DNA from 3 places in the Shewanella halotolerans genome. Region 3 is predicted to be linked to each of the others. Evidence: predicted binding sites of a transcription regulator. Region 3 holds the regulator's gene; each other region holds the start of a gene.
What was found. The regulator LexA, encoded in region 3, represses DNA repair genes until DNA is damaged. The targets are predictions, from matches to a motif close to TACTGTATNNNNATACAGTA.
Positions count from the first base shown of each region.

Region 1 (10,148 bases), 2.3 Mb from region 3:
CATTTTAGCCAAGTGGGATCCAGTTTGCTCTGCAGGCTAAAGACCTGATGCTGGCCGATACGGTTATTGGCTGTGGTGGGGGATTGGGTCGCTACGCCTATACCGCCGGCGATAATGGTCTCAAGGGAGCCGGTTTCTATCTGCGCGCCGGAGAAGAGGCCGAGATCTACCTTGATGCCGGAGAGATCCCAGAACTGACTGCTTTGGTTGACCAGGTGGCTATAGCCCTTGGCAATCTGCGCCGTCATCTCTACCTGAGTGCCCGTAGCCGAGAGTTGCACCTGTTTGACTTCGCCAATCTTAATGCCGCGGAAGATGATAGGTGTGCCTATCTTGACCGAGCCCAAATTGTCATCCATCAGGGTGAAGGTGAGGGCATCTTGACTGAGCAGGGTGGGCGATTCGACGCTGCCCATAAAGTCATGCACTTGATTGCCACTCTGGCCTGGTAGCACAGACACATAGGGGCCAGTGATCAGAGTTTCGGCGGCGGTGACACCGGAAAGCGAGATGTTGGCATCGACGATAAAATACTGGGCATCGTCTGCCAGGAAAGGCGCGGCGTAGTCGCCATAGAGGTAGGCATCCACGCTGACGCTGTGTAAGTCCTGTGACAGCTTGACCCGCTCGACTTCACCTATCTGATGGCCCTGATAGCGGATAGGTGCGTGACTGCTCAGGCGGGTACTTGCATCGAACTCTATGCTAATGGGGGTTGCCTTGGCGCGGGCCAAGGTCTCTGAGCCATAGAGGTGGCTCTGATTGCCGATATCATCTTGTTCCAGCAGCCCAAGGGAGACGCTACCCTTTAATGCGCCTTCCAGCGGCGCCACGTCAACCTTAACGCCATTGAGGCTGGCATCGACGCTTAGCGCGCTGTTACGCCAGAAGATGGTGCTTGGCTTAACCAGAGAGGCGAACTGCTTGTCGATACCCAGCTCGATGGCAAAGTCTTCGCTGCTGGCGCGCCAGTTGACTCCCTGCACCTCACCGATCAGCATCTTCTTGTAGTAGATGGGGGAGTGGGCGGCGAGACCTGCACCATCTGGGCTACTCAGCACTATCTTGAGACGATTCTGCTTGGCGAGATAGCTCTCGGCCTGCTTAGCGTTGGCAAATAGCGGTAGCGATTGGCTAGGGTTAGCGGTCTTCTTGCTGCGGCCCTGTACCAGGCTGATGGCGCCCTTGGTAAGTGTGGTCAGATCCCTTGTGTTTACGCTCACGCCGTCCAGTGAGGCATCGATGGCCAGGGCCGATTCGGCAACGAAGTAGCTCCCCTGATGGATAAGCTTGGCAAACTCGGGCCAGATCTGGATGCGGTAGGCGAGACCCGAATAGTCAGGTTTGAACTCGACACTATCTACCTGACCTATGGGCAGCTGTTTATAGCGCACCTCGGCGCCGGCGCTGATCCCCGGGTTCTCCTCGGCGTTTAGGCTGAGCATGAGTGGCGATTGCGAGTGTTGCGGTGCCTTGGCCAGCAGTGGATAGCTGGTCTGGTGTTCGCCGCTGCCCGGTAGGAAGGCCACCACATTGCCGGTCACCAAACGGCTGGCATGCTTGATGCCGCTGAGGGAAAGATCCGCGCCTTCGAGCCAGAATTGGCTGTCTGTGCCTAACAGATCGGCATATTGGGTGGCGATGCTGGCATCGAAGCGCACACCCGACTCGGTTAGATGAGTCTGGGTGATCTGGCCGATACTGATGCCGCGATAGACGATGTCGGCGCCCGTGCTCAGGCTATCGGCATCGTCGGCCGTGAGGCTAAAGGTGATGCCACCGAGGGCATGTTCCTTATCTTCGAAGATGGTGAAAGTCTGATTGACGCTAGCCTGTTCGCTGCTGCCCTGGGATGAGAAGCTGACGCCGCCGGCGAGTATGGCCGACAGGCTCTCTGTCTTGACCTTGATGCCTGAAAGCGAGGCGTCCAGCGCTAGGCCCGAGACGTTCCAGAAGCGTGAGTCTTGCTTCACCAGATGGGCATATTTTTTCTCTATATAGGCATTGAAGAGGATGCTGTCGTCGTTCACCAGGCGGTAGCTGACTATTTTGCCAACAGGGATCTGACGGTAAAACACCTGGGAGCCGACATCTAAGGAGCCGAGCGATGCGCTGGTGAGTTCTATCATCAAGCCGTCTGAGCCCGGCGCCACAGGCGGGGCCTGATCTTCGGCGGTAAATTCGTTTTTGTAATCCCCTTCGCCAGGTTGAATGGCGATATAATTGCCCGAGAAGAGGGCATCTAGCCCCTCGACGCCGGTGATCGAGGCCTTTGGGGTCACCAACCAAAACTTGGTCTCATCGCGCAGGAAAGGTGTCGAGCGGTAATCCATCAGCAGATCTACGTAAACGCCCTGTAGCTGGTCGTCAATACTGATATCAACAACCTTACCCACGGTGAGGCCCTGATACCTGACCAGTGTCTTACCCACATCTATTCCCGTGGCGCTGGGGAAATGAATGCGCACCTCGACGCCGGATTCGCGAATACTCTTGATACCCAGCCAGGCCCCCAGCGCCAAGGCGATCAGGGGAAGTAGCCAGATGGGAGAGAAGAGTTTTTTCTTAACGACTTTTGGTGTTTCAATTTGTGTCATCTTTCGATTCCAATCGGTCCCAGAGTAAACGCGTGTCTAATACTTTTGCGGCCAGTTGTGTCAGCAGGATCACCAAGGCAAAGGCGGTGGCTGCCGGCGCCGGTTTAGCATCCCAAATCTGTCCCATGTTAATGAGCGCCGCGGTAATGGAGATCACAAACAGATCCAGCATGGACCAGCGGCCTATCCATTCGATGATATGAAAGCCGGCCATGAGTGTCCTTTTTGAGATCGGCAGGCGATAGCTGATCGCTGTAAGATAGAGCGCCAGACCAAAAATCTTCAACATGGGTACTAAGATACTGGCGGTAAACAGAATAATGGCAATAGGTAATAGGTCTAGATGCACCAAATGGTTGATGCCGCTGAAGATGGTGTCCTGGCGTACCTGCCCCTGACTGGTCATGATGGTGATGGGGTAGAGGTTGGCCGGAAACAGCAAGATGGCGGCGGTGATCAGCAGCGCCCAGCTTTTCTGTACGCTGGTGCGATCCCGGCTCTGCACCGCCTGTCCGCAGCGCGGGCAGTTACCCTGTTCCAGATGGCAGAGGAACTTGCAGGTGGGGCAGTTGGTTAGCCCCAATGATTCGCCCTGGGGAGGCCTGCTGAGCTTACTCATCCAGCACACTCCACATATGTTCTATGTCATATTCCCGCTGCATGAAGATCACCATGATAAACAGCATAGTGAAACAGAAGGTGCCGATACCGAAATAGAGGTCGGTGTAATCGGAGAGCTGAAATACCGAGACGAAGATGCTGATCATATAGATCTCCAGCATGGAGAGCTGGGCCAATAAGCTGTGCTGTTTCAGTAGCTTCTTATAGATGTTGCGAAAGAAGGGCACCTTGAGTCGGTATTTGACAATAAGTACCTGGGTCAGAATTGATAGAATAAGCAGGCCGGGGGCAATCACCGCTGCAACTAATACGGCGATGCCTACCACCCAATAGCCTTGGGAGGCAACGGCCATGGCACCACCGGCTATGGTAGTGGTGCGAATACTGCCCAGAAAGTGCATCTCCAGCACTGGGAAAAAGTTAGCGGGAAAATAGAGCACCAGCGCCGTGATACACAGGGCCAACATGCCGTTGATGGAGCAGTAAGGAGTATCATAGAGGTTAGTGTGGCAGCGAGGGCAGAGGGCCCGCACACCCGTTGGCAAAGCGCGTTTTCTCACGACCAGATCGCAAGCACGGCAGAGAACGATACTCTTATCTAACACCTCTGTTTTCATATCTGTTCTGGGGCGCTTCCTGTCATCTAAGGTCATAGCAAGAGTGCAAATTTCTTGATATAGACCAGTAATCTATTGCCTATAAGATATTACTATAGTCAATCTATTGAAATACCTAATAAGGCGGCTCCCAAATCCGGAGCCAATAGTGCAGCAGATTCTAACAGATAAAGTTTGAGACTTGCATAAGAAGTTGTATTTATGAGATTCTACAACTGTATATAAAAACAGTGTGAGGGCGGATATGGCAGTTATAACGAAATTTGTCGTAGTCAGAGAAGGGGTGGAGAAGATGACATTCACATCTAAGAAGGAGGCGGATGCCTACGATAAGATGCTCGATATCGCGGATAATCTTCTTCCTTTTATCGAGCAAGTTGATTTAGGCTTAGATGAAAATGCATTGGAACAACTCTGTTTCTACATGGCAGAACATAAAGATCAGCTCATGGGACTCTTAAAAGGTGGCGCAGTGACAAAGGCTGCACCGGCTAAGAAACCTGCGAAAAAAGCAGAATCAAAAGCTGAAACGAAAACATAAATTGTTAGGAAATTTGTATGAGTACACCTTGTTATACGACGCTTACCCGTCAAGTTGAAGCCCTGTTTAGCGGCGAAGACAATCTCGTTACCGCGATGGCGAACTTCTCGGCGCTGCTTAACGAGCATCTGGATGATATTAACTGGGTCGGCTTCTATATGCTGCAAGGTGAACAACTGGTTCTGGGCCCCTTCCAGGGGAAAGTGGCCTGTACCCGTATTCCTATGGGTAAAGGGGTTTGCGGCACCGCGGCCCAGAGTAACATCACCCAACGCATCGCAGATGTCCATGCCTTCGACGGCCACATCGCCTGTGATGCCGCCAGTAACTCGGAAATTGTCATCCCGCTGCGCCGCGACGGTCAGGTGATCGGCGTGCTCGATATCGATAGCCCTTCATTCTCTCGTTTCGACGAGGCGGATCAATTGGGGCTAGAGTCCTGCGTAAAAAGTCTGGAAAAGGCTTTATTTGCTTAAACTACAACCAATTTTGCACAATTGATGGTCGCTTTCGTCTGGCGCGCCCTTATAATAGGCCGCTTGATGAATTCAAAAACACGCCGTGACATTTTTCATTAGTTGAAATGAATACATGGCGTTTATTGACTGTAATTGATAAGGTATGTTGGATTGTGTGGTCGCCGCCCTGAGGCAAATAAGCGACCCGATGTCTAACCAATATGAACGACACGCCAGTGCCGACGTTAACCCGGCGAGGTGGTAGTCCCTTTTAAACTGTGGAAGTAATGATGGAATCAACAGAAAAGTTGACCGACACCAACGCAATTCTTGCGTATTTATATGAAACATTTCCTTTATGCTTTATCGCTGAAGGTGAAACTAAGCCTCTAAAAATAGGATTGTTTCAAGACTTGGCTGAAAGGTTAGCTGATGATTCTAAAGTCAGTAAAACGCAATTAAGAATCGCCTTACGCCGTTACACCAGTAGCTGGCGTTACCTGAAAGGGGTTAAGGCTGGGGCACAGCGTGTCGATCTCGACGGCAACGAGTGTGGCGAGCTGGAGCAAGAGCATATCGACCATGCACAGGCTACACTGAAGGAGAGCCAAGAGAAGGCTAAGGCAAAGCGTGCGGCGAAAGCGGCAGCAGAGAAGACAGATAAGTCTGGTCCTAAGCCAGAGAAGAAAGCCTTCAAGAAGCCACTGCCTAAGCGTAGTAACAAACCAGCGCCAAAAGCGGCCAAGCCACAGGTTGAGGCAAAGGATTTAACCCCGGCAACACTGACTGAGTTGAAACCAAATCAACGTGTGAGTGTCAAACTAGGTAAATCGCCTGTTGCAGGTGTTGTCCTGGACATCAAGAAAGAAGATGTTCAAGTACAGTTAGATTCAGGATTAACGGTAAAAGTCCCGGTAGAGCATATCCTGTTATAACTGTTCATCGTTTAAAAGGAGTAACTTGTTGATGCGAAAACTCACTCTGGCAGCATCCATTGCCAGCATCTTTGTAGGATTCTCGGCATGGGCACTGACGCCCAGTATTCCATCTAGCGAGTTGCCCTCTCTAACGCAAGAGCCGCAACATAAAGTAGCGAGTAAGCGAGTGACGGGCCTGTTCACTCGCGCCCATTATCATAGATTCGATCTGGACGACGCCTTCTCTGAGCAGGTGTTCGACCGCTATCTTAAGCAGCTTGATTATCGCCGTAATGTCTTGCTTCAGAGTGATATCGACAGTTTCAAGCCTTATGCGACTCAATTCGACGACATGTTGAAAAGCGGCGATCTCACTGCCGCCTACAAGATGTTTGATCTGATACAGCAGCGTCGCTACGACCGTTTTGCCTACGCCTTATCCTTGCTCGACAAGGAGATGGACTTTAACGTCCCCGGCGATAGCTATCAATACGACAGAGAAGATGCCGCCTGGCCAAAAGATGAGGCCGAACTCAATGAGCTGTGGCGTCAACGGGTCAAGTACGATGCCCTTAACCTTAAGCTGACCGGCAAGAACTGGGATGAAATTGTTAAGGTGCTCGAGAAGCGCTACAACAATGCCATTAAGCGTTTGAGTCAGACCAAGAGTGAAGATGTCTTCCAAGGTGTGATGAATGCCTTCTCTCGCAGCGTCGAGCCGCACACCAGCTACCTGTCACCGCGCAACGCCGAGCGTTTCCAGATGGAGATGAACTTGAGCCTGGAGGGCATAGGTGCCGTGTTGCAGATGGATGATGACTACACAGTGATCAAGAGCCTGGTTGCTGGCGGCCCTGCGGCCAACAGCGAAAAGCTTGCGCCGGAAGATCGCATCGTGGGCGTCGGTCAGGAAGGTAAAGAGATCGTCGATGTGATCGGATGGCGACTGGATGATGTGGTCGAGCTGATCAAGGGGCCTAAGGGCAGTAAGGTCGTGCTGCAGATCCTGCCTAAGAAGGGCGGCTCTTCTGCCAAGCCAATCGATGTGACCATAGTGCGTGACAAGATCCGTCTGGAGGATCGCGCCGCGACTTCTGAGGTGATCGAGCCGGAAACCGGTGATTACGCCGGCCGTAAGGTTGGGGTGATTAAGATTCCTGGTTTCTACATGAACCTGTCTCAAGATGTCACCAAAGAGCTGGTTAAGCTAAAAGACGCCAAGGTTGAAGGTGTGGTTATCGACCTTAGGGGTAATGGTGGCGGCGCATTAACCGAAGCGACACTGCTTACCGGCCTGTTTATCGAGCAAGGCCCAGTGGTACAGATCCGCGATGCTAACGGTAAGGTGTCGCAAAACCGCGATAACGACGGCCGTGTGACCTATTCTGGACCGCTCACCGTGATGGTGGATCGTTACAGTGCCTCGGCATCTGAGATCTTCGCCGCCGCACTGCAAGACTACGATCGCGCGCTTATCGTAGGTGAGTCGACCTTTGGTAAGGGCACAGTGCAGCAGCATAAGAGCCTGGGCCGTATCTATGATATGTACGATAAGCCTATCGGCCATGTGCAGTACACCATCGCCAAGTTCTACCGCATCAACGGTGGCAGCACCCAGCTTAAGGGCGTGACGCCGGATATTCCATTCCCGAGTGCACTAGAGCCCGGCGAATACGGCGAAGCCGAGGAAGCCAACGCACTGCCTTGGGATAAGGTGCCCGTGGCTCAGTACGGTACGCTTGGGGATATCACTCCAGAGCTAGTGACCAATCTGGACTCGCGTCACCAGCAACGTATCAAGAAAGACGTTGAATTTGGTTATATCGATCAAGATATTGCCGAGTTTAAGAAGAGCCACAAAGAAACCAGCGTCTCTTTGGTTGAGAAAGAGCGCATAGCCGAGCGTGAAACCAACGATGAGAAGCAACTTGCACGTCTCAACGAGCGGCGCGCCGTGGATGGGCTCGAAGCGCTTAAGTCTTTGGATGACGCCGAAGATGATGTGAAGGCGCCGGATGCATTTCTCGACGAGACTGTCTATATCACACTGGATCTAGTGGATATGGAAAGAGTGGCTAAAAACCAGGCGAAATAATATTGAGCCAAATTTTTTAAAAACGCGCTATTGGCGCGTTTTTTTATAATCTTTTCAGATGAGGGAATCTTAATGGCACAGGTTAAGGCCAAATATTTAAAAGACTATCGCGCACCAGATTTCACTATTACTCAGGTGGACCTCTCCTTTGTGCTCGATGGTGCCAATACTCAGGTGACTGCGGTCAGCCAGGTGAAGCGTCTAAACGATGCTGCACACACCCTTGAGCTGGACGGTGAAGGCTTAAGCGTTAGCCAGCTGTTGGTCGATGGTAAGCGTCATGATTATCGCGTCACCGAGGGGCAGCTGTGTATTGAAACAGACTTAGCGGACTTTGAACTCACCATAGTGACCAAGCTGGATCCCGAGGCCAACCTGGCGCTGGAAGGCCTATACATGTCAGATGGCGCCTACTGCACTCAGTGTGAGGCAGAAGGTTTTAGACGCATCACCTATTTCCTCGATCGCCCCGATGTGCTGGCGATTTACAAGGTGCGCATCGAAGCCGACAAGGCGGCGTTTCCTTACCTTCTGAGCAACGGTAACCGTGTCGATTCAGGCGATATTGACGGCGGACGTCACTTCGTCTGTTGGGAAGACCCTTTCCCGAAACCGGCGTACCTGTTTGCCTTAGTCGCGGGTGATTTCGACCTGCTGGACGATAGCTTTACCACTAAAAGCGGCCGCGAGGTTGCGCTGCAGGTCTTCGTTGACAAGGGCAACCTGCACAAGGCACACCACGCCATGGCATCGCTGAAGAAGTCGATGGCCTGGGATGAGAGCCGCTTCGATCTCGAATATGATCTCGATATCTACATGATAGTCGCCGTGGATTTCTTCAACATGGGGGCCATGGAGAACAAGGGCCTGAACGTGTTCAACACTAAATATGTGTTGGCAGACAAAGACTCGGCAACCGATGAAGATTATCACGGCATCGAGTCTGTAGTGGGCCATGAGTATTTCCATAACTGGACGGGTAACCGCGTCACCTGCCGCGACTGGTTCCAGCTGAGTCTGAAAGAGGGCCTGACGGTGTTTCGCGATCAGGAATTCAGCTCAGATGTGGGCTCGCGAGCGGTCAACCGTATTCATGCCATCAAGGTGATCAAGAACCAGCAGTTCGCCGAAGACAGTGGCCCAATGGCCCATGCCATTCGTCCCGAGTCTGTGATCGAGATGAATAACTTCTATACCGTAACCGTCTACAACAAGGGCGCAGAGGTGATCCGCATGATGCACACCCTGCTCGGTGAGCAGGGTTTCCAGGCGGGGATGAAGTGTTATTTCGAGCGTCATGACGGTCAGGCCGTGACCTGTGATGATTTTGTCGCGGCGATGGAAGATGCCAGCGGCGTGGATCTGACTCAGTTCAGACGTTGGTATAGCCAGTCGGGTACCCCTGAGCTTTCGGTCGCCGAGCGCTATGACGCCGAAAAACAAGAATATCGTCTGAGCCTGCGTCAGCATACGCCGCCGACGCCGGAGCAGAGTGAGAAATTGCCGCTGCATATCCCACTCGATCTAGAGCTGCTTGGCAGCGACGGACGCTCGCTACTCAGCCAAGTCTATAGCATCACCGAGGCAGAGCAAGAGCTGGTGTTTAACGGCATGAGCGAGCAGCCTGTGCCTTCGCTGCTGCAAAATTTCTCGGCGCCGGTGAGACTTAACTTCGACTATAGCGTAGAGCAACTTATCCACCTGATGCGTTATGCCAGCAGCGAGGTGGCCAAGTGGGAGGCTTCGGCTGCACTCTTTAGTCAGGCGGTTTGGCAAAATGTGGCCCACCTTAAGGCGCAGAAGGCGATGTATGTCGATCCGCGCTTGGTCGATGGGGTGAAAGGCTTACTGCTCGATGAGCAGCTAGATCAGGCATTGCTTGCAGAGGTTCTTAGGTTCCCAAGCCTGAATACCCTGGTAGAGCAGGTGACTAGTGTCGATCTCGACGCCCTGGCTGCGGCCCGCGAGTTTATGCTCGAAGAGATCGCCGCTGGCTGTGAAGATGAGCTACTTGCGCGTTATCGTGAGCTGAGTCTGTTAGATGATGCCGGGGCGAGAGCCCTGAAAAATGCCTGCCTCGGTTTACTGCTGCACACTTCGGATGCTCATCAAGGCCTGGCCCAGTGCCAATATGAACAGGCTGGCAACATGACAGATAGCCTGGGTGCTCTGGCTGCGCTTAACCTTGAGCAGTCTGAGCTGCGCGCCAGTCTACTGCAAGACTTCCAACAGAAGTGGGCCGATACGCCGTTGGTGATGGATAAATGGCTGACGCTGGAGGCATGCTGTCCGGGCGAAGATC
Region 1 is NZ_CP080417.1:2,522,901-2,533,048, reverse strand. Features, by position in the region: gene K0H81_RS10815 (PqiB family protein) at 1-2,597, opposite strand, end outside; gene K0H81_RS10810 (paraquat-inducible protein A) at 2,584-3,216, opposite strand; gene K0H81_RS10805 (paraquat-inducible protein A) at 3,209-3,835, opposite strand; gene K0H81_RS10800 (YebG family protein) at 4,080-4,376, shown strand; gene K0H81_RS10795 (GAF domain-containing protein) at 4,394-4,852, shown strand; gene proQ (RNA chaperone ProQ) at 5,125-5,769, shown strand; gene prc (carboxy terminal-processing peptidase) at 5,801-7,846, shown strand; gene pepN (aminopeptidase N) at 7,919-10,148, shown strand, end outside.
Region 1: K0H81_RS10800 (YebG family protein) is a predicted target of LexA. The motif match lies at 4,049-4,068, and genes of this name have one in related genera.

Region 2 (10,148 bases), 1.6 Mb from region 3:
CCGCAGCACCCAGCAATAACATCTTAGGGTTAGCGATAAGGGCCCCGAAATCGGTCAGGGCCCCGACCCCCATGAAGATCAACAAGGGGAAGACCCCGGTTTCGATCCCCACATGGTAGGCGTAATAGAGCATGCCGCCCTCTTCGGTGAAGCCCCCGTTGGGAATGTTGGCCAATATGGCGCCAAAACCGATAGGCAAGAGCAGCAGCGGCTCGAAGCCTCTGGCGATAGCGAGATAGAGCAAGAGCACACCCACTGCCATCATCAACAACTGGCCGCCGGTAAAGTTAGCAATACCCGACTCGGCCCAAAAGGCGATTAATCCGTCCATCTTAGCTCCTATGCAATGGCAAGCAATTGATTGCCAACGGCAACAGAGTCGCCTTCTTTGACCCACACCTTGGCGACTACGCCATCGGATTCGGCGCGGATCTCTGTCTCCATCTTCATCGCCTCAAGGATGATCACCACATCCCCCGCCTTAACGGCATCCCCTGGCTGCACATTCACCTTGAAGATGTTGCCAGACAGGGGGGCGTTCATGGGGGAGCCTTCGCCCACTACAGGCGCGGCTGGCTCTGGCGCCGCAAAGGGCACCACATTCTCACTCGGCACTATCTGGCTGATATCGCCGCCGGGAGAGACCTCTACCACGAAACTCTGGCCCTGAACATTGACCGTATAGGTCTCCTTGCCCTGTGGCTGACGCGCGCTAGCTGGCTCGCTCACAGTCGCGGCTTGAGTTTTGGCTTGAGGGGCTTCTGGCTTAGGCTCGAAGGCATCCGGATTATCACGGTTCTTGAGGAACTTGAGGCCGATCTGCGGGAAGAGCGCATAGGTCAAGACATCATCGTCCAGTTCAGCTGCCAGGCTTATCTGGTCACTGGCGGCCTTTTCGCTCAGCTCGGCTCTCAGGCTATCCAGCTCGGCAGGCAGCAGGTCTGCGGGGCGACAGCAGATCGCCTCAGCGCCAGCCAGCACGCGAGCCTGTAGCTCACTATTTACCGGCGCAGGCGTGGCGCCATACTCACCCTTGAGCACACCTTCGGTTTCCTTGGTGAGAGACTTGTATCGCTCACCTGTGAGCACGTTGATCACCGCCTGGGTGCCAACGATCTGTGAGGTCGGGGTAACTAGCGGAATAAAGCCAAGATCTTCACGCACCTTAGGGATCTCTTCGAGCACCAGATCCAGCTTGTCGGCGGCACCCTGCTCTCTCAGTTGATTCTCCATGTTGGTGAGCATGCCTCCTGGCACCTGGGCGCGCAGAATACGCGAATCGATCCCCTTTAGCTCCCCTTCGAAGGCGACATATTTCTTACGCACCTCTCTGAAGTAGGCGGCGATCTGCTCGAGCAGCGCCATGTCGTAACCCGTGGCCCTGTCGGTATCTTCCACCATGGCCACCAGAGTCTCTGTAGCGCTATGACCATAGGTTTGGCTCATCGAAGAGATGGCGGTGTCGAGCACGTCGATGCCAGCCTCAATCGCCTTTTGATAGGTCGCCGTACTCAGGCCCGTGGTGGCGTGGCACTGCATAGAGATGATCAGGTTAGTCTGCGACTTGAGCTGGCTGATGAGGTCGAAGGCATCGAAGGGCTTGAGCAGGCCGGCCATATCCTTGATACAGAGCGAGTGACAGCCCATATCTTCAAGACGCTTAGCCATGTCCACCCAAGTCTCTAAGGTGTGTACCGGACTCGTGGTGTAGGAGATAGTTCCCTGGGCGTGACCGCCCACCTCGACCACTGACTTAACCGCAGTCTCCAGGTTACGCACATCATTCATGGCATCGAAGATACGGAACACGTCCACACCATTTTGATGCGCGCGCTCAACAAACCTGTGTACCAGGTCGTCACCATAGTGGCGATAGCCCAGCAGGTTCTGTCCCCTAAGCAGCATCTGCTGCGGCGTATTGGGCATGGCCTTCTTAAGCTCACGAATACGCTCCCAGGGATCCTCCCCCAGATAACGAATACAGGCGTCGAAGGTGGCACCGCCCCAGGATTCCAGCGACCAGAAGCCCACCTTGTCGAGTAAGGGGGCGATAGGAAGCATGTCGTCGATACGAAGACGCGTGGCAAGAATCGATTGATGCGCGTCGCGCAGGACGACGTCGGTTAATGCAAGTGGCTTGCTCATAAAAACTCCCTACTTCTATTTATGCTTTGGCGCGATATTGATGGACGGCGGCGGTGATCACGGCGACCATCTTAGGATCGACGCCTGGAAAGCGTGAAACTTGCGCTTCGCTCGCTTCGGCTAGTGGTGCAAGTTTAGGTTTAGGCGCACATTTCCATGCCACCAGATTAACGGCCCCAATGAGTATAGTTAGGAAGGTAAACACCAACCCCATTCCCAGCACCATGATCATCAGTGCTTCCATTATCTGTTGAGCCATTGAATCCATACTATCCTCTCAGGTTAATCGAGCACATCAGACTTACGGTCTAGCCGTAGGACATGCTATTTATTCAGGTAATACGCATTAAAATCGACAGGTGACATGACAGGTGTCGTCGATTGAGGCGCAAAAAGATCGCCTTTAGCCAGGAAACCTTAACCAATCTATAACAAAAAGGCGAGCGCCTTGTAAATTGGTCTTACCAAATTACGACTAATTGATAAGGGGCTTTCGGTAATTTCACAATAAATGGCGACTATTTTTGACGATCACATAAAAAATTAGCCATCAAATCTAGGATTAGATTAAAAACCCCTAACCTGCTTGAAAATTGAATTCACGAAAACGAACGAGATCTGATGGGAGATGCAAGATTATGCACTCTGCCTAGCAATTGGTAGGGCAATATTGAAACATGAGCGGGATTGGCATAGGTATGAGCCAGATGGCGATAGACTTTGAGCTTTGAACTTCTAACGGCATGGGGAAACAGGCATAAAAAAACCCGCAACCTAAGTTGCGGGTTTTAATAATGGCGGAGAAGGAGGGATTCGAACCCTCGATGGGAGATAAAGCCCATACTCCCTTAGCAGGGGAGCGCCTTCGGCCACTCGGCCACCTCTCCGTCTAAAATGGTACGCGTGAGAGGATTCGAACCTCTGACCGCCTGGTTCGTAGCCAGGTACTCTATCCAGCTGAGCTACACGCGCAAAATTCTAGGCTTTCAAACAAAACGACGGCCAAAAACCGTCGATTTTTAAATGTGGTACGCGTGAGAGGATTCGAACCTCTGACCGCCTGGTTCGTAGCCAGGTACTCTATCCAGCTGAGCTACACGCGCACAGAATTTTAGGTAAGTTAGGAGATGGTACGCGTGAGAGGATTCGAACCTCTGACCGCCTGGTTCGTAGCCAGGTACTCTATCCAGCTGAGCTACACGCGCATCTTATATCTATAACCTACTTTTACTGAAAAACAAATGGTACGCGTGAGAGGATTCGAACCTCTGACCGCCTGGTTCGTAGCCAGGTACTCTATCCAGCTGAGCTACACGCGCCCTGTTTTGTCAGTTAAGAAATGGCGGAGAAGGAGGGATTCGAACCCTCGATGGGAGATAAAGCCCATACTCCCTTAGCAGGGGAGCGCCTTCGGCCACTCGGCCACCTCTCCGTTTTCTTGGCGCACATATTACTGTTTGAAGAAAATAAGTCAAACCATTTCTCCTAAACAAATTCTGTTTGAGCTGTTTTTAAGCAGTTATCCCTATTTCCCCTAAGCGCCTGTATGCTATGTCGCCGTTATGGTTAAAAAGCTGTCAGCCAAAAACAAAAAAGCCAGCAAACTTGCTGACTCTTATAGTGTAACGCCGGTTAAATCTATCGCTTAAAAATTGCCGCCTTCAGAAGAGCTACCTGACTTTTCAGACTGAATACGCTGATAAATCTCTTCACGATGAACTGAAACTTCTTTTGGTGCATTGACACCAATACGAACTTGATTACCCTTTACGCCTAAAACGGTGACAGTAACTTCATCACCAATCATCAGTGTTTCACCAACACGACGAGTCAATATCAGCATTTTTTGCTCCTTTAGTTCCTAATTCTGCTTATACGGCATTATTCCGTTATGACCTTATTATACGGTCAGCTTAGTACAAATTAATAGTGTTCTGATAAAAAACACCCTTTTATTGCATGTTAATTCGTTTAAATGTGCCGCACATCGCTGATTTATCGGGATCAGGCATGACAGATAACCAAGATAGTAATGGCAGTCAGTTAAACCAGCATTAAATTTAACACTTTAAACTGTACCTCAGCTTAAGCTTCAATCAATATGGCACAAAAAAAGCGCTCATGGAGCGCTTTTTTCTATTGAAGCAACTTAGGCTAAACGTTCTGACAACCAAGGGATAACAGAATCCAGTGCGCCCGCTAACTTCTCGGGCTCGCTGCCACCGGCCTGGGCCATGTCTGGGCGTCCACCGCCCTTACCACCCACCTGAGCAGCCACCATAGCCACTAGCTCACCGGCCTTGACCTTACCAGTCAGGTCTTTGGTGACGCCGGCAATCAGGTTCACCTTGGCATCTCCGGCGATGCCAAGCACAACTATGCCAGATTGCAGCTTCTGCTTAAGCTCATCCTGCAGGCCACGCAGTGCACCGGCCTCAACACCTTCCAGCAGCTTAACCAGTACCTTAACGCCAGCAAGCTCCTGAGCCTCCCCGGCCAAATCGGCGCTGGTCGCGGCCGCTAGCTTATCTTTAAGCTGAGATAGCTCTTTCTCGAGTTGCTTAGTCTTATCCAGCTGGGCTTTGAGCTTAGCCACTACCGAGGCGCTGTCGCCCTTAAGTAACGCGGCGGCTTGTTCAAGCTGCGCCTGCTGCTCACCCACATAGGCGATTGCAGCCGCCCCTGTGACCGCCTCGATACGACGGATACCGGCTGCGATACCGCCTTCAGAGGTGATCTTAAACAGACCGATATCGCCAGTGCGACCCACATGAGTACCACCACACAGCTCGATAGAGAAATCACCCATGGTCACCACACGAACCTGAGAGTCATATTTCTCACCAAACAAGGCCATGGCGCCTTTCTCTTTCGCCTGGTCGATATCCATCACCTCGGCCTTCAGCTCGTGGTTGCGACGGATCTGAGTGTTAACCAGATCTTCGACCTGCTTGAGCTCTTCACGCTTAACTGCCTCGAAGTGAGAGAAGTCGAAACGCAGACGCTCAGGCTCAACCAGAGAGCCCTTCTGGCTCACGTGAGTGCCCAGCACCTGACGCAGCGCGGCGTGCAGCAAGTGAGTCACAGAGTGGTTCAACTCGGTGCGATGTCTGAGCTTCTTGTCTACTGCAGCGTTAAGGGTTTGACCCATAGCGATACTGCCGGCCTTAACCAGACCTATATGACCCATTGCCTGACCATATTTTTGCGTGTCCTTCACCTCGAACTCGACACCTTCTGCGCTCAGCTGGCCCTTGTCACCACACTGGCCACCAGATTCGCCATAGAATGGCGTGCTATCGAGCACCACCACACCTTGGTCGCCTTCGGCTAGCGCGTCGACCGCCTGACCATCGACATAGAGGCCGATGACCTTGGCTTCGCCATTAAGATCGCTATAACCGCAGAACTCGGTCTCGGCATCGATCTTCAGGCTGTCGTTGTAATCCGTATCGAACTGACCCGCCGCCTGGGCGCGACTGCGCTGCTCGGCCATGGCCGCTTCGAAGCCAGCTTCATTGACCGTGATGTCACGCTCGCGGCAGACGTCAGCCGTCAAATCAACCGGGAAACCATAGGTGTCGTACAGCTTAAAGGCGGTCTCGCCATCAAGCTCCTTACCCTCTAGCTGGCTCAGGGCATTGTCGAGAATACCAAGACCACGTTCGAGCGTACGCGCAAACTGCTCCTCTTCCGCCTTAAGCGCCTTTTCGACGATTGCCTGGGTCGCCACTAATTCTTTAGCCGCATCGCCCATCACTTCGATCAGTGTAGGGACCAGCTTGTAGAAGAAGGCCTCGGTAGCACCTAGCTTGTTACCATGACGCACGGCGCGGCGGATGATGCGGCGCAATACGTAACCACGGCCCTCGTTTGATGGCATCACGCCATCGGCCACTAAGAAGGCGCAAGAACGGATATGGTCGGCCACAACACGTAGCGACTTGTTCTCCAGATCGGTCACGCCGAGGATCTCGGCGGTCTTCTTGATCAGTGACTGGAAGATATCGATCTCATAGTTTGAGTGGACGCCCTGCATGATGGCAGCGATACGCTCGATGCCCATGCCGGTATCGACAGAAGGCTTAGGCAGCGGATCCATGGTGCCGTCGGCTTGACGGTTGTATTGCATGAATACTATGTTCCAGATCTCGATAAAGCGGTCACCATCTTCTTCCGGTGTGCCGGGACGGCCGCCCCAGATGTGTTCGCCGTGATCGTAGAAGATCTCGGTACAAGGGCCGCAAGGACCGGTGTCGCCCATCTGCCAGAAGTTATCAGAGGCGTATGCCGCTCCCTTGTTATCGCCGATGCGGATGATGTTCTCGGCCGCGACGCCAATCTCTTTGTTCCAGATCTCGAAGGCTTCATCGTCTGTCTCATAGACGGTGACACAAAGGCGCTCTTTTGGCAGCTTGAGTTCTTCGGTCAGGAAGGTCCAGGCGAAGCGAATCGCATCTTGCTTGAAATAATCACCGAAGCTGAAGTTACCCAGCATCTCGAAGAAAGTGTGATGACGTGCGGTGTAACCGACATTATCCAGGTCGTTGTGCTTACCACCGGCGCGCACGCAGCGCTGTGCCGTGGTGGCGCGGCTGTAGTCGCGCTTGTCTTCCCCAAGGAAAACATCTTTAAATTGATTCATCCCTGCGTTGGTAAATAGCAAGGTGGGATCATTGCCAGGTACCAGTGAACTGCTGTCCACAACCTGGTGACCGTTTCTGCGGAAAAACTCCAAGAAAGCACTTCTCAGCGCTGCAGTGGTTTGATACATGAAATCATCCTGAATTTGATTATTTTAGCGATGAAAGCAAAAGGCTCACCGACGATGCTCAGTTAGCCCAGCATTATAAGCAGTCTATAGATGAACAACCAGTGCTTTAGCCGAGGATCCCCAAAGAAAGCGTAAAAAGCCTGAGTTTCAATTGGGTCTTATAGAGGCTGAGTACTAATGGAGATAAAACGAGATCAGGATAGTGAACTAGAGCCCAGTATTGGTCCTGGTAAGGATGAGGATATTAGTCGAAGTCTGGGTCGACCTCTAAGGCATAGGCAACCTGATCGAAGCCAAAGCCTTGGGAGAGAAGATAACGCACTCGTTTGGCGCGCTCTTTCTGATCTTGGATGGGGCCGCTAGTGGCATATTTCTTAGCAGCCTTCTGTCTCGCCAGTTCGAACCAGTCGCAGTCGCTCTGATTGAGGCTAGACTCGATAATCTCTTTGGTCAGCCCCTTCTGGGACATAGATTGGCGTATCTTGTTCTGACCATGGCCTTTAGCGATATGAGAGCGCAGCAAGAGCCCGGCAAACCTGGCATCATCGAGATATCCTTGGCTTTCACATTGACCAAGAACAGCCTCTATCTCGCCATCCAGAAAGCCTTTCTGAGTCAGCTTACTCTTTATCTGATAGCGGGAATAATCGCGGCGGGCCAGCAGGCTCACCGCGACTTGCATCGCCGACATAGTCATTGAGAAACCATAGTCATAACAAAATCATTGTCATTACAAAGCCAGAGTCTTAAGGCAAGGCTTAGTTGACTCAGCGAGCTTAAAATACTTCACCGGTTTCCAGGTCGACGTTCTCATCGCCTGTGGCCGACTGAGCCACCGCTTGACCACCGCCAAGCAACATGGCACGTAGTGCCTGGTCGATTTCGGCGCCAATCTCTGGGTTCTCTATCAGGTATTTACCGGCATTGGCACGGCCCTGGCCAATCTTGTCACCCTTGTAGCTGTACCAGGCGCCTGACTTTTCAATCAGCTTGTGCATCACACCAAGGTCTACCAACTCACCGGTACGGTTAATACCTTCACCATAAAGGATCTGGAACTCTGCCTGTTTGAATGGCGCGGCAATCTTGTTCTTCACCACCTTAACGCGAGTCTCGTTACCAATGACCTCTTCACGATCCTTGATGGCGCCGGTGCGGCGAATATCCAGACGAACAGAGGCGTAGAACTTAAGTGCGTTACCACCGGTAGTGGTCTCAGGGTTACCGAACATCACGCCTATCTTCATACGGATCTGGTTGATGAAGATCAGCAAGGTGTTTGATTGCTTGAGGTTACCCGCTAGCTTACGCATCGCCTGGCTCATCATACGCGCAGCAAGGCCCATGTGAGAATCACCGATCTCACCCTCAATTTCCGCCTTAGGCGTAAGGGCGGCAACCGAGTCGACGATGATCACGTCGACGGCACCAGAGCGAGTCAGGGCGTCACAGATCTCAAGCGCCTGTTCACCTGTATCAGGCTGAGAACACAGCAGGTTATCGATATCCACACCGAGTTTTTGTGCATAGATAGGATCCAGTGCGTGCTCGGCGTCGATGAAGGCACAAACCTTACCTTCACGCTGGGCAGCGGCAATCACTTCCAGTGTCAGGGTGGTTTTACCCGAAGATTCAGGACCATAGATCTCAACGATACGACCCAGTGGCAGACCGCCTGCACCCAATGCAATGTCAAGCGACAGAGAACCCGTTGAGATAGTCTCAACATCCATAGAGCGGTTTTCACCTAACTTCATGATAGAGCCTTTACCAAACTGCTTCTCAATCTGGCCAAGGACCGCGCTCAGGGCTTTCTCTTTATTCGCATCAATCTTCATTCTGCTTTCCTCTCAATCACAGACGCTGCGCTGTGGGGTATCCGTTAAGTTAAAGCCCGCAGACCGTTTCCGCATCGCTTTAGGCTGTCTCAATATGCAACCTAGTATACTGTACAATCATACAGTATCAAGTACTGTATGCGATTATTTTTATCCGGCCTTAACCAAAGCCGGTCAAATTTTCCCGAGCGCATTAGCACTAAATTTATCCAAACAGACAGGATAAATGCGCAACCGCCATCAATTTATTGTTAGTATTGTGGCCATTCATTCTGTGCTGGCCGCAGGGCTATGACAGACATTTTTGTAGCAGGATACCTTGGTTAATTCATGAACGCCGTCGATACTCAACATCTTGAAAAGCACACCCCCATGATGCGTCAATATCTGACGCTGAAAGCCGAAACACCCGATATGTTGCTTTTTTATCGTATGGGAGATTTTTACGAGCTCTTCTACGACGATGCTAAGCGGGCCTCAGAACTGCTGGGGATCTCCCTCACGGCGCGTGGCAAGAGTGGCGGCGATCCTATCCCCATGGCAGGCATCCCCTACCATGCGGTGGAAGGCTACCTGGCAAAGCTGGTGCAGCTCAGGGTATCTGTGGCGATCTGCGAGCAGATAGGCGATCCCGCCACCACCAAGGGGCCGGTAGAACGTAAGATTGTTCGCATCGTCACCCCGGGAACTCTTACAGATGAGGCCCTGCTGCAGGAGCGGCAGGACAACCTGCTGGCCGCCGTCTATCACGGCAAGGTGGGTTTTGGTTATGCGACCCTGGATGTCTCATCCGGACGCTTCGTGGTCACCGAACTGGCCAGCAAAGAGGCGCTGGAAGCCGAGCTGCAACGCACCAATCCAGCGGAGCTGCTCTACAGCGAAGATTTCAGCGAGCCGGCTTTGATCGCCTCACTGTCGGGTAAGCGTCGCCGCCCCGAATGGGAGTTCGACTACGACACCAGCTACAAGCTACTGCTGGAACAGTTCGGCACCAAAGATCTCTATGGCTTTGGCCTGGGAGAAGTCAGGCTATCGCTACAGGCGGCTGGCTGTCTTATCCAGTATGTGAAAGATACCCAGCGGACCGCCCTGCCCCATATCAACGCCATCACCCGCTTCAATCAGTGCGACAGCATAGTACTGGACGCGGCCACCCGTAAGAATCTGGAGCTGACCCGTAACCTGCAAGGCGGTAGCGACAACACCCTGGCCTCGGTACTGGATAACACGGCGACCCCCATGGGCAGCCGTATGTTGCAGCGCTGGATCCATGAGCCGCTGCGCAACCATAACATCATCCGCGCCCGTCATGATGCCATTGACGAGCTGCTGGACAACGGCTATCACGAGAACCTGCATGAACAGCTAAAAGCCCTGGGCGACATAGAACG
Region 2 is NZ_CP080417.1:3,202,649-3,212,796, forward strand. Features, by position in the region: gene K0H81_RS13920 (sodium ion-translocating decarboxylase subunit beta) at 1-331, opposite strand, end outside; gene oadA (sodium-extruding oxaloacetate decarboxylase subunit alpha) at 340-2,145, opposite strand; gene K0H81_RS13930 (OadG family protein) at 2,165-2,413, opposite strand; tRNA gene K0H81_RS13935 (tRNA-Ser) at 2,941-3,032, opposite strand; tRNA gene K0H81_RS13940 (tRNA-Arg) at 3,041-3,117, opposite strand; tRNA gene K0H81_RS13945 (tRNA-Arg) at 3,172-3,248, opposite strand; tRNA gene K0H81_RS13950 (tRNA-Arg) at 3,274-3,350, opposite strand; tRNA gene K0H81_RS13955 (tRNA-Arg) at 3,388-3,464, opposite strand; tRNA gene K0H81_RS13960 (tRNA-Ser) at 3,486-3,577, opposite strand; gene csrA (carbon storage regulator CsrA) at 3,791-3,988, opposite strand; gene alaS (alanine--tRNA ligase) at 4,295-6,919, opposite strand; gene recX (recombination regulator RecX) at 7,164-7,616, opposite strand; gene recA (recombinase RecA) at 7,696-8,757, opposite strand; gene mutS (DNA mismatch repair protein MutS) at 9,088-10,148, shown strand, end outside.
Region 2: recA (recombinase RecA) is a predicted target of LexA. The motif match lies at 8,865-8,884, and genes of this name have one in related genera.

Region 3 (10,148 bases):
GGCAGAAAACAGGAAGAAAGGCAGAATAAACACGCCGGCGGCGAGGTTAACAAACAGGTTGACGCTGATGGGCAGGCTCTCTATCTGGCTGTAGGTCACCATCAGGAGCAGCACATTCTTGTAGATATTATCGTTGAGCGCGCCCAGACACTGGGTCGCAAAATAGGGAAAAAACCGCTTGGTTAACAACATAACGCCTCCTTGTGATAACCCAATCCTTTAAGTTGTACCGCGAGATGATGACTAATGGCCTGCTCAATACTGATCCCGGGGGCAAAGAGCTTATCGTCCAGCGACAGACTCACCAGACCATGGACGCCGCCCCACAGGGCGCGGCTCGCCAGTAGCAGTTGCTCAGTTGAAAGCTCGGGCAGCAGACGCGCCAGGCAAGCCTCAATCAGGCCAAACAGCTGCGCGATTAGCTGGGCATGGTGCTCGCTCAGCCCCTGCTCCTCCGTCGCCTTAAGCTCGAAGATCAGCTGAAACGCCCTTGGCTGCGCGAAGGCAAATTGCTGATAGGCCGCGGCCATCGCCTCAAGCTGACTCGACTCAGACGCTTGGCTTTGAATCGGGTCAGCTTGAGCGCTAGCGGCCAGGCGCCGATACAGCTCGTCCAGGGTCAGTTCGGCAACCGCCAGCAATAAGCCCTGATAGCTACCGAAGAGATTCACCAGGGTGCTGGGCACATAACCTATGGCCGCCGCTACCTTGCGCAGGCTAAGACTATCGAGCGGCTCGACCTCCAGGTGGCGCAGCACCGCGGTGGTCGCCATCGCCCGGATCTCATCATGAGTATGTTCTTTGCGTCTTGCCATCTCGGCTCCATCGCGCTGTCAATTTGTGCTCAAGTTACCAGCAAGCAAAATAAAAAACAATGTTCACAATAAGATTATTTTTCACCGGGTAGTAATAAGTAGGATTTTATCGCTGGAGTATCATGAGGATCCTGTCTTCGCCCGGGCCGAAATAATCGGTTTCCAGCCCCTGGTCGACAAAGCCCAGCTTGGCATAGAGGTGTCTAGCGGGATTCTCCGGCGCTACCGTGAGTTTTACCAGGGTCACGCTATCTGGCAGCGCACTTAGGGCATCGGTGATCAGGCGCCTGCCTATGCCCCGACCCTGAGCGGCATCGTCGACGGCCACAGAGAGGATCCAGGCGCAGTCGGCCTGTTCACTCCTTGCCAGCAAGATGTAGCCGAGTAGGCGATCAGTGTCGTCGCAGGCAACAAGCAGCCCGCTCGGCCAGCAATCGAAGCTCTGACGAAAGAAAAAATCCGGGTAGGCATGGTCGCCAAAGAGCCCCTGCTCGAGACGATAGATCGCTGGCAGCTGAGTCTTACAAGCCGCCTCGACACTGATAATGCTTGGGTTATTCACCGGTTAACAGCTCATCCCATGGCAGGTGAGTCGAGCCCACGACGATGAAATTGGGGTTCTCCAGTGATTCGCGCTCGTTGTAGCTCAGCGGCTGCAGCTCGAGGTCCATCACCTGGCCGCCAGCCTCTTCGATGATGATCTGCGCCGCGCCTGTATCCCACTCGCCGGTTGGGCCGATGCGCACATAGCAGTCGGCGCGGCCCTCTGCCACCAGGCAGCTCTTTAACGCCGCACCGCCCAGCACAACGAGCTCACAGTGCTTAGGATGATTGAAGAGCTTCAACACAGATTGAGGATCCTGGCGACGGCTCACCGCCAGACGAAGGCAGGGCTCATCGTCTTTGGTCAGCTGTTTGCTGGCGATACGCACCTCGCCCTTGCTGCTACGCTTATAGGCCCCCAGGCCTGCCACGGCATAGTAGACCACACCCGTCATGGGCACATAGACGATTCCCATGATGGGGCGGTTGTGCTCGACCAGGGCGATGATCACCGAGAAGTCGCCGCTACCGGCGATAAACTCACCCGTGCCATCGAGAGGGTCAACCAACCAGTAACGCTGCCAGTCGGCGCGCTGGGAAAAGGGAATGTCGGCCGCTTCTTCTGAGAGGACGGGGATCTCAGGGGTAAGGCTGCTTAGCTGGGAAGAGATGATCTTATGGGCCGCGATATCGGCTGAGGTTACCGGGGTATTGTCGGATTTCACCTCTTTGTCAAAACTGCCCTCGAGGTAGATCCCTTTAATGGCCTCTCCCGCCTCGATGGCAATCGAAATCGCCTGCTCAACATACTCTTCTGGCTTCATCACAACTCCAACAGCCTACATCTGGCAATGCCTAATATGAAAATTTGAATTAACTACTTTAGTTTTAGATGTTTCTGTGCCAAAAACAAGGCGCTAACGCTTCGAGATTCGGAAAAATCATCTTCTAATAACAGCTCAGACCACTGGCTCAATGGCCAGCGTACCACCTCTATGGGTTCAGGTTCGTCACCCTCTAATCGACTCTCATACAGATCTTCGGCGACGAAGATCTGCATCTTACTGGCAAAGTAGCCAGGCGCCAGGCTCAACTCCATCAGATGGGTCAGCTTACGGGCGCCAAAACCTATCTCTTCCTGGAGTTCACGGTTGGCCGCCTCGGCATGAGTCTCGCCGGGATCCACCAGGCCCTTGGGAAAGCCCAGCTCATAGCTGTGGGTGCCCGCCGCATATTCGCGCCCCAGCAGTAACTCCTCGCCATGCACAGGCACAACCATCACGGCGCCGCGGGCGTTGCCCTTCATGCGCTCATACTGACGCTCAACCTGGTTCGAAAATTTTAAATGCACCTGCTCTATCTGAAACAGACGGCTCTGGGCAACAACTTCGGCATGTAGGATCTGCGGCTTTTTGTCCGGCATGAAACTTCCTGATAAAAATGGCGTTTGCTTAACCACTCAATCTTACTATGATGGGCCTAATCCACAACTCAAACCAAGGAATTTTTTTACTCGATTTATGTTTCCCTGGAATAAGATAGATACCGTACTGCTGGATATGGACGGCACCCTGCTGGATCTGCATTTCGACAACCATTTCTGGCTCAGTCTGGTACCTCAAGCCTTGTGTGAACAAAGGCAGATCCCTAAGGTCGAGGCTCAGCAACTAGTGGAGACAGCCTATGCTAAGGTCTTCGGCACCCTGGAGTGGTATTGCCTGGAATATTGGCAACAGGAGCTGGGTCTGGACATTCTGGCTTTGCACCACACTCTGGTCGACCGGATCCAGCTGCGTCAGGACAGCATGCCCTTTCTCACCGCACTGGCCAGACACAGCAAGCGGCGCATCTTGGTCACCAACGCCCACCCACACAGTCTGGCACTGAAACTCGAGCATACAGAGCTGGCTAACGGACTCGATGAGATGCTCTCGAGTCACGCAACCGGCTATCCCAAGGAACACCCACAATTTTGGCGTCACCTGTTTAGTCAGTTTTCCCTGGATCCCAGCCGTTGCCTGTTTATCGACGACAGCGAGCCCATACTGCAGGCGGCCAAGCAGGCCGGCGTTGGCTACCAGCTGGGGATCAAGAATCCCGACAGCCAGAAGCCTCACAAGCAGTTTGCCGACTTCCCCGCCATCGACGATTACCATCATCTACTGCTCTCACTTGAACAGACGCATCTCGGCTAATCAATCACACTTTAGGCGCTAATCGCTTGATGGGATTGGGAGAAAATCTGGTTAATACTTGCACTGTATAAAATACTGTATATACTGACAGGTACTGTATGGAAAGACAGGATTAATCATGAGACCCTTAACCCCAAGACAAGCCGAGATTTTAGATCTGATAAAACGCAATATAGCCGACACGGGCATGCCGCCTACCCGTGCCGAGATTGCGCGTCGATTAGGCTTTAAGAGCGCCAACGCCGCCGAGGAACACCTCAAGGCCCTGGCCAAGAAAGGCTGCATCGAGATCATGCCCGGCACCTCACGTGGCATCAAGCTGACCCAAGAGGAAGAGCCTGAAGATCTCGGCCTGCCCCTCATAGGTCAGGTGGCCGCAGGTGAGCCTATCCTGGCCCAAGAGCATGTGGAACAACACTATCAGGTTGACCCTAGCATGTTCCGCCCCAGCGCCGACTTTCTGCTGCGCGTCAGGGGTGACAGTATGAAAGATATAGGTATTCTCGAGGGCGACCTACTGGCGGTACATAAGGTCGAACAGGCAAGAAACGGCCAGATAGTCGTGGCCCGCGTGGAAGATGATGTAACGGTTAAACGCTTCGAGAAACGTGGCAGTACCGTCTATCTGCATGCCGAAAATGAAGAGTATTCCCCTATCGTGGTGGACCTCACCACCCAGAGCCTGAGCATCGAAGGCCTGGCCGTCGGCGTTATTCGAAATGGAGACTGGCAATGAACAACCTAATGGGCATGGCGCCACGCCATCCAGGACTGTGGGTCGATCTCGACAGCTCACTAAAGCGCGGCGATGGCAACACTATCTCGACTACGGCAAGTTCGACCCAGGGCAAGCAGGAGCTGCAGGCCCTCACCCCGGAACTGGCTCGACTCAGTCAGCAGGGACAATGGGTGGTGTTAATCAGCCCACCTAATATAGGCTACAAGCAGATGCTGGCCGACGGCGGTGTGCGTATGGATCGCATCCTCTTGGTACACACCAAGGATGAGGTCGAAACCCTGTGGGCGATGGAAAAAGCCCTCACAAGTGGTACATCCAGTGCGGTGATCTGCTGGGCACAAACCCTGGATGCCCGTGACAGTCGTCGCCTACAGATAGTTGCCAAGAATACCCGCGCCCTGGGGGTGGTAATCGAAGATGCGAATGGTCACTTACCTGCCAACCCTTTTCCCCAAGAGGATCTCGGCGGCCAGACCTTGAGTCTGTTCAGTTCGCTGCATTGATATTCCGCGCTTTACCTTTCCATACAGACGCCCCGCCAGGGGCGTTTTTGTGTCTGTTTTGTTTAGAAAAATAAAATAAAAGTGATCTTGATCAATATTTAAACAGCCATTAAGTTAGTAAGAGATATCAACGATTATTTGTTATATCGCACAATTTGGTTGTCGGCTTGAGCGGCGAAAATGAACCTGTACTACCTCGCCTACGGAAGCTGAAATTGGTCTGATATATTCAGCCGTAAGTGCAAGCGTGGTCACCACCAGCAGAACAAGAGATTCACCACCGACGCACTTTGAAGTCATCGTTGCTTTTTTGGGAACTGAAGAGTTTGCATAGAGCCGAGACATACTGTGTGGCTCTTCTTTGTAGTTGCCTTCGCAATTGACAGAGGAGAAGTCTAGTGAAGCAAGTGTTGTGTTGTTTGCTGGCGTTGCTATTTACGCCCACCATACTCGCAGCAGATATGCCCCTGAACATGACATCAGGGGTCACAGAGATCAGCAATAAGGTGTTTAGCCTTCATATGACGATTCTCTATATCTGCTGTGCCATAGGCCTAGTCGTCTTTGGGGTGATGATCTACGCCATCATCAACCATAGGCGCTCCAAGGGTGCCGTCGCGGCAAACTTTCATGAGAGCACTAAGGTAGAGATCGCTTGGACGCTCGTTCCCTTTGTCATCTTGATCCTCATGGCCATCCCGGCCACCAAGACCCTCATCGCCATGGAAGATCCCAGCAATGCCGATCTCACCATCAAGATCACAGGTTCCCAATGGAAATGGCACTACAGCTATTTTGACCAAGACATCAGCTACTACAGCCTACTGGCGACCCCCAGAGAACAGATAGAAGGTAAGGAGACCAAAGGCGAACACTATCTGCTGGAGGTCGACAAGCCACTGGTGCTGCCGGTCAATCGTAAGATCCGCTTCCTGATGACCTCGGAGGATGTGATCCACTCCTGGTGGGTACCGGCCTTCGCGGTGAAGAAAGACGCTAACCCAGGCTTCATCAACGAGGCCTGGACCCGCATCGACAAGCCAGGCATCTACCGTGGCCAGTGCGCCGAACTTTGCGGCAAGGATCACGGCTTCATGCCAATCGTGGTGCAAGTACTTTCCGAAGCCGATTTCGACAACTGGATTGTCGAGCAGGAGGCACAGGCCAGCGCTGCCGCCGCCGAGGCGCAGGCAGCCTTGTCGAAGACCCTGTCGAAAGAAGAGCTGATGACTCAGGGCGAACAGGTCTATATGGCGCGCTGCGCCGCCTGCCACCAGCCAAATGGTGCCGGTTTACCTGGCGTCTTCCCGTCACTCATAGGCAGCCCAATCATCAAGGGCCCTGTCGCCGATCACCTGGATGTGGTGCTACATGGCCGCTCCGGCACAGCGATGCAGGCCTTCGCCCAGCAGCTCACCGCTACAGAAATAGCCGCAGTGGTCACCTTCGAGCGTAATGCCTGGGGTAACGACACGGGCGATACGGTGCAGGCAGCCGATGTCAACCAGGCAAACTCAGGCGCATCGAGCGGCGCTAACACAGGAGCAGATGCAGCTGCCGAAGCGGTTCAATCTATACCTACCCCGACGGCCGAATCCAGTGCGGCAGCAAACTCCGTCGCCGAGGAATCTCAAGCACCTGTGTTAGACGATCTGACCATGGATGAGCTGATGGCCAAGGGAGAGCAGGTTTATCTCGGCCACTGCGCCGCCTGTCATCAGGCCACAGGCATGGGATTACCCGGCGCCTTCCCGGCACTCAAAGGCAGCGCCATCGCCACAGGGCCAGTTGAGAATCACCTAGACATAGTGCTTCACGGTAAGCCTGGCACCGCCATGCAGGCCTTCGCCAGCCAGTTAACGCCACAGGAACTCGCCTCGGTGATCACCTATGAGCGCAACGCCTGGGGTAACAACACAGGCGACATGGTTCAGGCAACAGACGTCAATCAACAGGGTCAATAGGGAGGCATTATGAATGCAATAACGCGTGAAGCAGATATGGATGCCACTCATATTGGCGAACATTCGACCCACCACGAGGAGCACCCGACGGGCATAAAGCGTTGGCTGTTTACCACCAACCATAAAGACATAGGCACCCTGTATCTCTGGTTCAGTTTCATCATGTTCTTAACCGGCGGCGCCATGGCCATGGTGATCCGCGCCGAGCTGTTCCAGCCGGGTCTGCAACTGGTGGAGCCCAACTTCTTCAACCAGATGACCACAGTTCACGGCCTCATCATGGTGTTTGGCGCCGTGATGCCAGCCTTTACCGGCCTCGCCAACTGGCTAATCCCTATGATGATAGGCGCGCCGGATATGGCCCTGCCGCGGATGAACAACTGGAGTTTCTGGATCTTGCCCTTCGCCTTTGCGATCCTGCTCAGCTCGCTGTTTATGGAGGGCGGCGGGCCTAACTTTGGTTGGACCTTCTACGCCCCGCTGTCGACGGCCTATAGCCCGGATAGCACGGCGCTGTTTGTCTTCTCGGTGCACATCATGGGTATCAGCTCCATCATGGGTGCCATCAACGTGATCGTGACCATAGTCAACATGCGCGCTCCGGGCATGAGCTGGATGAAGCTGCCACTGTTCGTCTGGACCTGGCTGATCACCGCCTTCTTGTTGATCGCCGTGATGCCGGTACTCGCCGGTACAGTGACCATGGTACTGACCGACAAGTTCTTCGGCACCAGCTTCTTCGACGCCGCCGGTGGTGGTGACCCTGTGATGTTCCAGCATATCTTCTGGTTCTTCGGCCATCCCGAGGTCTACATCATGATCTTGCCGTCCTTCGGCATCATCTCCGCCATAGTACCGGCCTTCAGCCGCAAGAAGCTGTTCGGCTACTCCTCCATGGTGTATGCCACCGCCAGTATCGCGATCCTCTCCTTCCTGGTCTGGGCGCACCACATGTTTACCACAGGTATGCCTGTGTTCGCCGAGCTCTTCTTCATGTACTGCACCATGTTGATCGCCGTGCCGACCGGGGTGAAGGTATTTAACTGGGTCGCCACTCTCTGGCGCGGCTCGCTCACCTTCGAGACGCCCATGCTGTTTGCACTGGCCTTTATCATACTCTTCACCATAGGCGGCTTCTCCGGTCTGATGCTGGCCATCACGCCGGTGGACTTCCAGTATCACGACACCTACTTCGTCGTGGCCCACTTCCACTATGTGCTGGTCTCGGGGGCTATCTTCTCCATCATAGCGGCGGCCTACTATTGGCTGCCTAAGTGGACCGGGCATATGTACAGCGAGAAGCTCGGCAAGCTGCATTTCTGGTGCTCGGTGATCTCTGTGAACGTGCTCTTCTTCCCCATGCACTTCCTAGGGCTGGCGGGCATGCCGCGACGTATTCCGGACTACTCGATTCAGTTTGCCGACGTCAACCAGATTGTCTCTATCGGCGGCTTCGCCTTCGGCCTGTCTCAGCTGATCTTCCTGGTGGTGGTGATCAAGTGCATCCGCGGCGGCGAGCCAGCACCCAGCAAGCCTTGGGATGGCGCCGAGGGACTGGAGTGGACATTGCCGAGTCCGGCCCCCTACCACTCATTCTCGACACCACCTGAGGTGAAATAGCATGACGGACACTAAGGCGTACTCCAACCGTAAGCTGATCGGCCTGCTGCTATTAGGTTGCGTGGGCATGTTCGGCTTCGGATTCGCCTTGGTGCCTCTATACGATGTGCTATGTGAAAAATTAGGCATCAATGGTAAGACGCAATCGACCGCCGCCGAATATAAGGCGGTGACCATAGACACCAGCCGCACCGTATCGGTCGAATTTATGGCACAGACCCAGAAAGATATGCCTTGGGTCTTCGCCCCTGAGATGAAACGCATTCAGGTGCATCCGGGTGAGGTGATTCGTACTCAGTTTCACGCCAAAAATCTCTCGGCGCAGCAGATTGTCGGACAGGCTATTCCCTCTGTCTCTCCGGGACAGGGCGCGGCCTATTTCCACAAGACAGAGTGCTTCTGCTTTAACCAGCAAAAACTCGATGCCAATGCCGATGCGCAATTACCTTTGATCTTCTATGTCGATACCGAGCTGCCCGAGCAGATCTCGACACTGACTCTCTCTTATACGCTATACAACATCACCGACAAGGGGTACGTAGATGATGTTGAGCAAGGAGCTTCGAAATGACAAGCAAACATGAACACTACTATGTCCCCGCCCAGAGTGCCTGGCCCATCATAGGTGCCTTCGGCCTCTTCCTCATCGCCTATGGCGCCGGCAGTTATGTACAGCAGTTACAGACGGAGCAGACTAGCGGCGGTTATATCCTTACAGCCGGGATCGCCGTCATCCTCTACATGGTCTTCGGCTGGTTCAGGACAGTGATCGGCGAGTCCATGTCTGGCCTCTACTCTAAACAGATGGATCGCTCCTTCCGCCAAGGAATGAGCTGGTTTATCTTTTCCGAGGTGATGTTCTTTGCCGCCTTCTTCGGTGCCCTGCTCTATGCCCGAACCATTGCCGTGCCCTGGCTCGGTGGCGCCTCGAACAATGCCATGACCCACGAAGTGCTCTGGCCCAATTTCCAGGCGGTCTGGCCTCTGGTCACCACACCGGACGGCACCAAGACGGAGGCCATGGGCTGGACGGGTCTGCCCCTTTACAACACCATCATACTGCTGACCTCGTCGGTAACTCTGCATTTCGCCCATGTGAGCCTGGAGAAGAGCAAACGCACCGCGCTCACCCTCTGGCTAGGCATCACCATACTCTTAGGTCTTGCCTTCCTCTTCCTCCAGGCAAAAGAGTATGCCCACGCCTATCAGGAGATGGGGCTGACTCTCTCCTCTGGCGTTTATGGTAATACCTTCTTCCTGCTCACCGGATTTCACGGCATGCACGTGACCCTGGGGACTATCTTTCTGTTCGTGCTCTTCTTGCGGGTACTGAGGGGGCATTTCACGCCGGATAAGCATTTCGCCTTCCAGGCGGGCAGTTGGTATTGGCACTTTGTGGATGTGGTCTGGCTCTGCCTGTTCGTATTCGTCTATGTGCTTTAGCGACGAATCGAGAGACTAATAGGGTCTGGGATTGGGAGTGATGACCCCCAGTCCCAGAGCAACCAACAACAGGATCACCACCAGCACAGAGAAGAGCACACGTCGCCCCAGATACTGACTCATGGGCGCCTTGCCTTCTCCCTTCACCAAAACAAATAAGGCCCGGCCAAGATTAAAGATAATGAAGACCAATAGCAGTACTAAGACGATCTTAAATAGCAGTATTTCGCTCATGAAGGCTCCCACGGTTCGCGGTGGCACGATTTTTCTCGTTTTAGTTACTTTGCTGGTATTCACCATTCTGGTCAAGCTGGGACTGTGGCAGT
Region 3 is NZ_CP080417.1:130,771-140,918, reverse strand. Features, by position in the region: gene K0H81_RS00660 (MFS transporter) at 1-192, opposite strand, end outside; gene K0H81_RS00655 (TetR/AcrR family transcriptional regulator) at 183-815, opposite strand; gene K0H81_RS00650 (GNAT family N-acetyltransferase) at 922-1,377, opposite strand; gene cysQ (3'(2'),5'-bisphosphate nucleotidase CysQ) at 1,370-2,182, opposite strand; gene nudE (ADP compounds hydrolase NudE) at 2,236-2,781, opposite strand; gene yrfG (GMP/IMP nucleotidase) at 2,879-3,553, shown strand; gene lexA (transcriptional repressor LexA) at 3,672-4,289, shown strand; gene K0H81_RS00625 (cell division inhibitor SulA) at 4,286-4,795, shown strand; gene coxB (cytochrome c oxidase subunit II) at 5,194-6,759, shown strand; gene ctaD (cytochrome c oxidase subunit I) at 6,769-8,379, shown strand; gene K0H81_RS00610 (cytochrome c oxidase assembly protein) at 8,381-8,950, shown strand; gene K0H81_RS00605 (cytochrome c oxidase subunit 3) at 8,947-9,822, shown strand; gene K0H81_RS00600 (DUF2909 domain-containing protein) at 9,838-10,056, opposite strand; gene K0H81_RS00595 (SURF1 family protein) at 10,055-10,148, shown strand, end outside.